Regions from separate parts of the Anaerocolumna sp. AGMB13020 genome, predicted to be linked through region 2. Evidence: predicted binding sites of a transcription regulator. Region 2 holds the regulator's gene; the other holds the start of a gene.
The links. Region 2 encodes Rex, which represses fermentation and respiration genes when NADH is low (regulators of the CRP and FNR family bind a similar motif). Its sites were predicted from a motif close to ATTGTTAANTANTTAACAAT; they were not measured.
Positions count from the first base shown of each region.

Region 1 (3,775 bases), 1.2 Mb from region 2:
TGCGAAGTTAAGGATTACCACGCCATCCTTGCATTTTGACAGAGTTTCCTTGTGAATCATTTTCTTTGTATCCTCTATTAAAGGCACATGAAGTGTGATATAATCGCATTCTTTGTAGATATCTTCTTTGGATTTCACTGCAATGATATCTCTGGATAAATTCCAGGCATGTTCAACTGATATATAAGGGTCACATCCATATACCTGCATCCCTAAACGATTCGCCGCATTGGCAACCAGTACTCCGATAGCTCCTAATCCGATAACACCAAGCTTCTTACCCTGGATTTCTTTCCCTGCAAACTTTGCTTTGCCTTTCTCCACCAGTTTTGCAACATCCTGCTCCTCTTTGATGGTCTGTACCCAGTTGATACCACCCACGATATTTCTGGAAGCCAGCATAAGTCCTGCAATAACTAGTTCCTTAACACCGTTTGCATTTGCTCCCGGTGTATTAAATACTACAATACCATCAGCCGCACATTTATCAAGAGGAATATTATTAACACCTGCTCCGGCTCTGGCAATGGCTTTGATACCTTCTGGAAGTTCCAGCTCATGCATGGAAGCGCTTCTTACAAGAACAGCATCTGCCGCGTCCAGACTGTCCTCTTTCTTGTACTCCTCTGTAAAAAGGTTAAGTCCAATAGAAGCTATGGGGTTGAGGCAATTATATTTAAATTTTGACATAAGCACTCCTTTTTTATTTTAGATTTCTCGCTTCAAAATCCTTCATGAATTCAACCAGTTTCTGAACACCTTCAATCGGCATTGCATTATAGATACTTGCACGCATACCGCCTACGCTTCTGTGTCCTTTTAAGTTCTCAAAGCCAGCTGCTTTTGCTTCCTTTACGAATTTGGCATCCAGTTCTTCATCTCCGGTAACAAAAGGAACATTCATAAGAGAGCGGTCTTCTTTTACAACGGTGCCCTTAAAGAGTTTGCTCTCATCCAGGTAATCATATAGCACTGCTGCTTTCTTTTCATTCAGTTCTTTCATTGATTCCAGGCCTCCAAGCTTTTTGAGCCATTTGAAGACTTTGCCGCAGATATAGATTCCGTAAGCAGGCGGTGTGTTATATAATGATTCATTGTCTGCATGAATCTTATATTTTAACATAGTAGGTGTACCGGGAAGGGTATCCTCCGTTATTAAATCTTCTCTGATAATAACGATAACAACACCTGCAGGTCCCACGTTCTTCTGCACGCCGCCGTAAATTACACCATATTTCGAAACATCCACAGGCTCTGACAGGAAACAGGAGGATACGTCAGCAACCAGGGGTTTTCCTTTGGTATTCGGAAGTGTCTTGAACTTGGTTCCGTAGATGGTATTATTCTCACATATGTAGACATAGTCTGCATCTTCACTGACAGGAAGATCTGTGCAATCAGGAATATAAGAGAAAGTCTTATCCTCAGAGGATGCTATCTTATTAGCAGTTCCGTAAATCTTAGCCTCCTGGAAGGCTTTCTTAGCCCACTGTCCGGTAACAATGTAGTCAGCAACTTTGTTCTTCATTAAGTTCATGGGAATCATCGCAAACTGCTGTGAGGCACCACCTTGTAAGAACAGCACCTTATAATTATCCGGGATGTTCATAAGTTCCCTAAGGTCTGCTTCTGCCTCATGTATTATTGTCTCATAGGGTTTGGATCTATGACTCATCTCCATAACCGACATTCCGGTTCCTCTGTAGTCTAACATCTCTTCTGCTGCTTCTCTTAGTACTTCCTCCGGTAACACCGCAGGGCCTGCTGAAAAATTATAAACTCTTGCCACTTAAATATCCTCCTTATATGTTCAGTCAGAGCACGGAAATTGAGCTCCTTTGCTCTGCCAGATTTACGCTTGACCACTTTAATCCATTACATTATAAAACTTAGTTAAATTATAGTCAATATATTATTAAAAAACAGATATTCCCAAATAATGTTACAACATATGAATGACATATAAGTTGAATGATTTAATCTTCGGAAATATCTGTTTTTGCTTATTTATTATTTGCTTTTAAGTCTTCTTCAGTAAAGACTTCTTCTATTGCTGCTCCCGGTGCAACCATGGGCCATACTTTGTCATCACTTTCAATAATACAGTCTATTACAACCGGAATATTCAGAGAAATTGCTTCCCTTATCACTCCTTCTATTTCTTCTTTTTTGCTAACCCGATAAGCCTTCGCTCCCATAGCTTCAGCCAGCTTCACAAAGTCCACGCTATCAGATAAGGTTGTGTAGGAATATCTTTCTCCATAGAACAGCGACTGCCATTGTCTAACCATTCCCAATACATGATTATTAAATATAACCTGAATGATAGGGATATTGTATCTGGTAGCCGTTGCAATTTCATTCATATTCATACGGAAACATCCATCACCGGCAATATTAAATACTGCTTTATCCGGATTGGCTACTTTGGCACCAATACAGGCGCCAAGACCGTAGCCCATGGTTCCAAGACCACCTGAGGTGATAAAAGTTCTTGGATTCTTATATTTAAAATACTGGGCTGACCACATCTGATGCTGGCCTACCTCTGTCGTAATAATTGCATCTCCGCCTGTTATCTCATATAATTTTTCGAGAATATAAGGACCAGTGAGTCCGCTTTCACGATATTTTAAAGGATACTTTTCCTTCATGGCAAGTACATGTTCCATCCACTCTTCATGCTTCTGATCAGAAAGTTTCTCATTAAGAGCCGTTAATACTTCTTTGATATCACCTATCAGAGCATGATGAACAAGTACATTTTTATTGATTTCTGCGGCATCAATATCAATTTGTAGTATTTTTGCATTTCGTGCAAAACGTGCTGTATTACCGGTTACTCTGTCGCTGAATCTGGAACCGATGGTTATTAAAAGATCACACTCCGTCACACTTAAATTAGCTGTCTTTGTGCCATGCATGCCAAGCATTCCAGTATAATAAGGGTCATCTCCGCTAAAGGCACCTTTTCCCATTAAAGTGTCCGTGACCGGAGCATCTGTCTTTCTTACCAGTTCCCTTACTTCTTCATAGGCGTCAGATATTACAGCTCCACCGCCTACAAAGATTACAGGTCGTTTGGAATTTTCAATAAGCTCCAGGGCTCCTTCAATATCTTCGGTGGTAAAGGTATTATTGATCCGCTCTATAACAGGTGGTTCTACTCTTAAATATTCTGCTTTATTAGCAGTAACATCCTTAGCGATGTCCACCAGGACAGGTCCCGGCCTTCCGGTCTGTGCAATTAAAAATGCTTTCCTTAAGGTATCTGCAAGCTGGGTTACATCCTTTACGATAAAGTTATGTTTGGTTACCGGCATGGTAATACCCGCAATATCAACTTCCTGGAAACTATCCTTACCAAGAAGATTAACGGCTACGTTTCCAGTAATTGCAACCATTGGTACTGAATCCATATATGCTGTTGCGATACCGGTAACCAGATTCGTGGCTCCAGGTCCGCTGGTAGCTAAGCATACACCTACTTTTCCAGTGGATCTTGCATAACCGTCAGCTGCATGGGAGGCTCCCTGCTCATGGGAGGTTAATATATGCCGTATTTCATCCTGATGTCTGTATAATTCATCGTAGATATTTAAAACAGCTCCTCCGGGGTACCCGAATATAGTATCCACTCCCTGCTCCTTTAAACATTCTACTAATATCTGTGATCCTGTTAACTGCATTCTACACCTCTCTATTTTAGCCTAATCGTGATCTTCCAAGTAAATGGTGCTTGTTCTTGTTCTTACTTAGAATTTACCCGGTACCT
Region 1 covers NZ_CP136910.1:497,574-501,348, forward strand. The annotation lists gene R2R35_RS02075 (phosphoglycerate dehydrogenase) at 1-690, opposite strand, end outside; gene serC (3-phosphoserine/phosphohydroxythreonine transaminase) at 704-1,789, opposite strand; gene ilvB (biosynthetic-type acetolactate synthase large subunit) at 2,004-3,689, opposite strand; gene ilvD (dihydroxy-acid dehydratase) at 3,756-3,775, opposite strand, start outside.
Region 1: the regulator Rex is predicted to act here: its motif matches at 1,890-1,909, upstream of serC (3-phosphoserine/phosphohydroxythreonine transaminase).

Region 2 (3,775 bases):
GGAAATCCAGAATCGGCTGATATTCCTGATGGTATATCAACAGCAAATACCTTCTCTTTTTTTAATCTGTTTATTTTATCTATTATATTCTTATATTCACCCTGAATATCTTTATTTAATCCGATGCCGAAGATGGCGTCTATAAGAATCGTGTTTTCATCAATAGTATATTCCGGGGTATCAATATTGCTAACTATTTCAACACCGAAATTCACAGCAATTTCTAATTGCTGCAAAAACAAGGCGGATGCCTTATTCCTGTCACCCACCACATATATTGCTGCTTTGTACCCTTTACAGGTTAGAATCCTGGCAGCCGCAATTCCATCAGCTCCATTATTCCCTGTACCGCATAAAGCAAGTATTTTCAATTTTGTATCTTTCTCACAGCTTGAAGTTATGATATGTTCATCAATTACTTCTGCTACCTTTAAGGCAGCACGCTCCATCAAAACAATAGCAGGTATCCCCATTTCTTCCGTGGTTTTCCTGTCAACTTCCTGCATCTCATTACGCTTGACCAGATATTTCATATAAACCTCTTTTATAAACTTGACTTTCTGAATACCTATCTACGTATTTTCTGAATACTACGAATTAATGCTTTCTCCAACAGCAAAAGCACTGGCGAACTCCTTTGTGTTTGTGATAGTTACCAGTATCCTTTGACATGCAATTTTATCGGCAGCCTCTTTGGCTCCTTTCAATAAATTCACAAAAGGTTTCCCGTATTCATCCCGCAATACTTCTATATCTGAAGGATGAATTCCTCGAAAACCCAGACCCAGCATTTTTACAACTGCTTCTTTTACAGCAAAATTTCCGGCAAGCTTTCTTCTGTCTGTCTGAGCAAGTTCTAACTCTTTTGGAGTAAAGATTCTCCTGCAGAAATGTTCCCGCTCACAGGCTTTCATGACTCTTTCGATTTCAATTAAATCTGTACCGATACCAACAATCATGCTATTTATTCCTTTTTATCTCTTCATCCAGTTCCTGCAATAGTTCCGGTCCCAGCAGATCATGCATGTAATTATAGATATCTGCATTTTTCATTTCCATATCCTGTTTCTCTAGGATTTTTATTTTCAGCTGTTCTCGGATGTTTTGAATCCACTTATTAATCTCATTGATTTTCTCTGTGTTCTCACTGAGCCGTCTATAGCAGATTTGTGAACTTTCTATTATTAAAGCTTCGTTAGCCGCCTTAATTTGATAAGGCAGATCAACCAGTTCATTCTCTGAGTCTTTTACTTTATCGCCAATTTCCCTTATCAGTCTCTGGTTCTGATCAAGTTTCTTTTCTTTGGCTTTTCCCAGCTTTGTGTCATTGACATCCATGTGAGTGATAATCTCACCCATCAGTTGATTCTTTATCTTCTTGTAATCCTTTAAATCATTGGTAAGTTTGCCTTGCTGTTTCATCAGCTCATCCAGTTTATTTTCCATTGCTTTGATGTGAACAGGTTTATCATAATCCGGAAACAGCTGATGCCAGCGTTCATCCAATACTACTATTGGTATTTTCTTACCCTTAAAGATTTTTTCAAAGTTTATGTCTTCCTTTTTTCTCATGTATACTTATACCCCATTTCTGGTGCAAGCTTTCGCTTTGGTGTCCTTTTTAATTATTATCGGATGAAATGTCTTCTTCCGTAATACCTTGGGACTCTTCCAAATCTTTTAGGGTATAGGATAATCTCATAAGACTTTCTAACAGATGTACATTCTCTACAATGACATCGGAGGGGAGATTTAAATCTACTGGCGCAAAATTCCAAATGGCTTTAATACCTAAGGCCACTATTTCTTTAGCAGTCTGTGGTGCCTTTATCTTTGGTATGGTCAGTGCGGCTATATGAACCTTGTTGCTCTTCACAAATTCTTCCAGTTCATCCATCATCTGTATCTGAGTTCCCCTGATTGATATTCCTTCCAATCGCGGGTTAACATCAAAGATACCCTTAATCATAAATCCTCTTCTTTCAAAATCACCATAGTTTGCCAATGCCTGTCCCAAATTACCCGCTCCTATGATGATTACATTGTACTTTCTGTCAAGTCCTAATATTTTTCCAATCTCAGTAAACAGATATTCAACATTATATCCGTACCCCTGCTGTCCGAACCCACCAAAATTGTTCAAATCCTGCCTTATCTGGGAGGCAGTAACCTTCATCCTCTCGCTTAACTCCTTAGATGAAATACGTACCACGTCATTTTCCAGCAGTTCTCCCAAGTAACGATAATATCTGGGTAAGCGCTGTATTACGGCTAATGAAATTTCTTTCTCTTGCACTTCTGACCCTCCTTTATTTTTTATAACTGAAAGCAGGTAATTCAATATTGCAAATTAAAACTGATATATGCATATATTCATTAACCTGCTTTTGATTTTCTTATGTTTAAAGGAATGTTTTAAGTAAACTGTTTTTACTCTTCCTGTGTAAAAATACGGTATTCAGGTATTTCTACAGAAAGGATCCTACAAATTCTTCATTTAACTTAATTTACTCCTGAATATAGCTTTCTAATAAGATATTATATGTGAATGATATTTATTTGTCAAATGCTGATTCCTATATGAATTTTCCAATAATTCCCTCGGTTTATCTGCCGGCGCGTATATTTAAAACCGTTCTGTGCTCCAGCGATATATTCTCAAAATAACGTTCTCCGCCTTCTCCAATTGGTGCTTGTGCCACCAAACCAACTTTGATTGTCTGACTGGCGGGCAGAATAAAATAACGCATCATATCATATTTTATACCATCCAAAGAATAGTGAAAGGCAAAGGCATCTCCTACCCTGGCTGCCTGAAGCCAAACCTCATTTCCTTCTATATTACAGCCGTTTGCATCATCAGACAAGGGATTTGTTACAACACTGACAACTGCATTGGTGTCAAAATCCGTCTTCTCAAAGCAGGCCTTAGCCCAGATGCTGTCATTCTCCATTAACATTATCGTTGCTGCATCAAAGGTATCCAAAAAAGCATGAGATACCTTGGCTCTAAATACAAAATCCCCAAAAATTTCTGTATAATAAAATGGCGCATTATCACGTACAAATACTCCTGTCCCACGGAAGAAATCACTCTGCCCGGGTGCTTTTATCACAATTCCTTCTTTTGTATATCGAATACTGCTTTCATTTAACCATTTAAAATCTTTGAAAAATTTCTTACTCATGTGTAAACCCCTTTCCTAATTGGCTTATAATAGTATCTGCGCTGTAAATTACAACCTTCCCGCAGTCTGTAACAGGCACTTTTTCTACATGATATCATTGATACAGGCACTTTTTCAAGTTATTTATCTCACTTAATAACGGAAGTAAATCTTTAACAAAAACTTTGTACATAATCCGAGTTTCTTCTTGAGACCTCCATCAAAACAACAGATCAGCCATAATCTCTCTCTTATATGTCATCCTCTTTGGTTTACCTTAGCTGGGACATGTCAATTACTTGACTTTTTACAGTCATTCCTTTATGATTCTAAATAGAAATCCAAAGAGAAAGGTAATTTGAAATGATTTTAGCATGCAGAAATATTTCTAAAAGCTTTGGAACAGACCAGATTCTTAGCAATGTTTCTTTCCATGTAAACGAAAGGGAAAAAGCCGCTGTTATCGGTATTAACGGCGCAGGAAAATCCACCCTTTTTAAGATTATTATGGGAGAACTGGCACCGGACGACGGAGAGATTATATTTGCAAAGGGTTGCAGTGTTGGTTATCTTGCACAGCATCAGGGACTCTCCTCTGAAAATTCCAT
Region 2 covers NZ_CP136910.1:5,088,562-5,092,336, reverse strand. The annotation lists gene R2R35_RS21440 (NAD(P)H-hydrate dehydratase) at 1-533, opposite strand, end outside; gene acpS (holo-ACP synthase) at 591-959, opposite strand; gene R2R35_RS21430 (hypothetical protein) at 961-1,572, opposite strand; gene R2R35_RS21425 (redox-sensing transcriptional repressor Rex) at 1,622-2,296, opposite strand; gene R2R35_RS21420 (DUF1349 domain-containing protein) at 2,607-3,188, opposite strand; gene R2R35_RS21415 (ABC-F family ATP-binding cassette domain-containing protein) at 3,531-3,775, shown strand, end outside.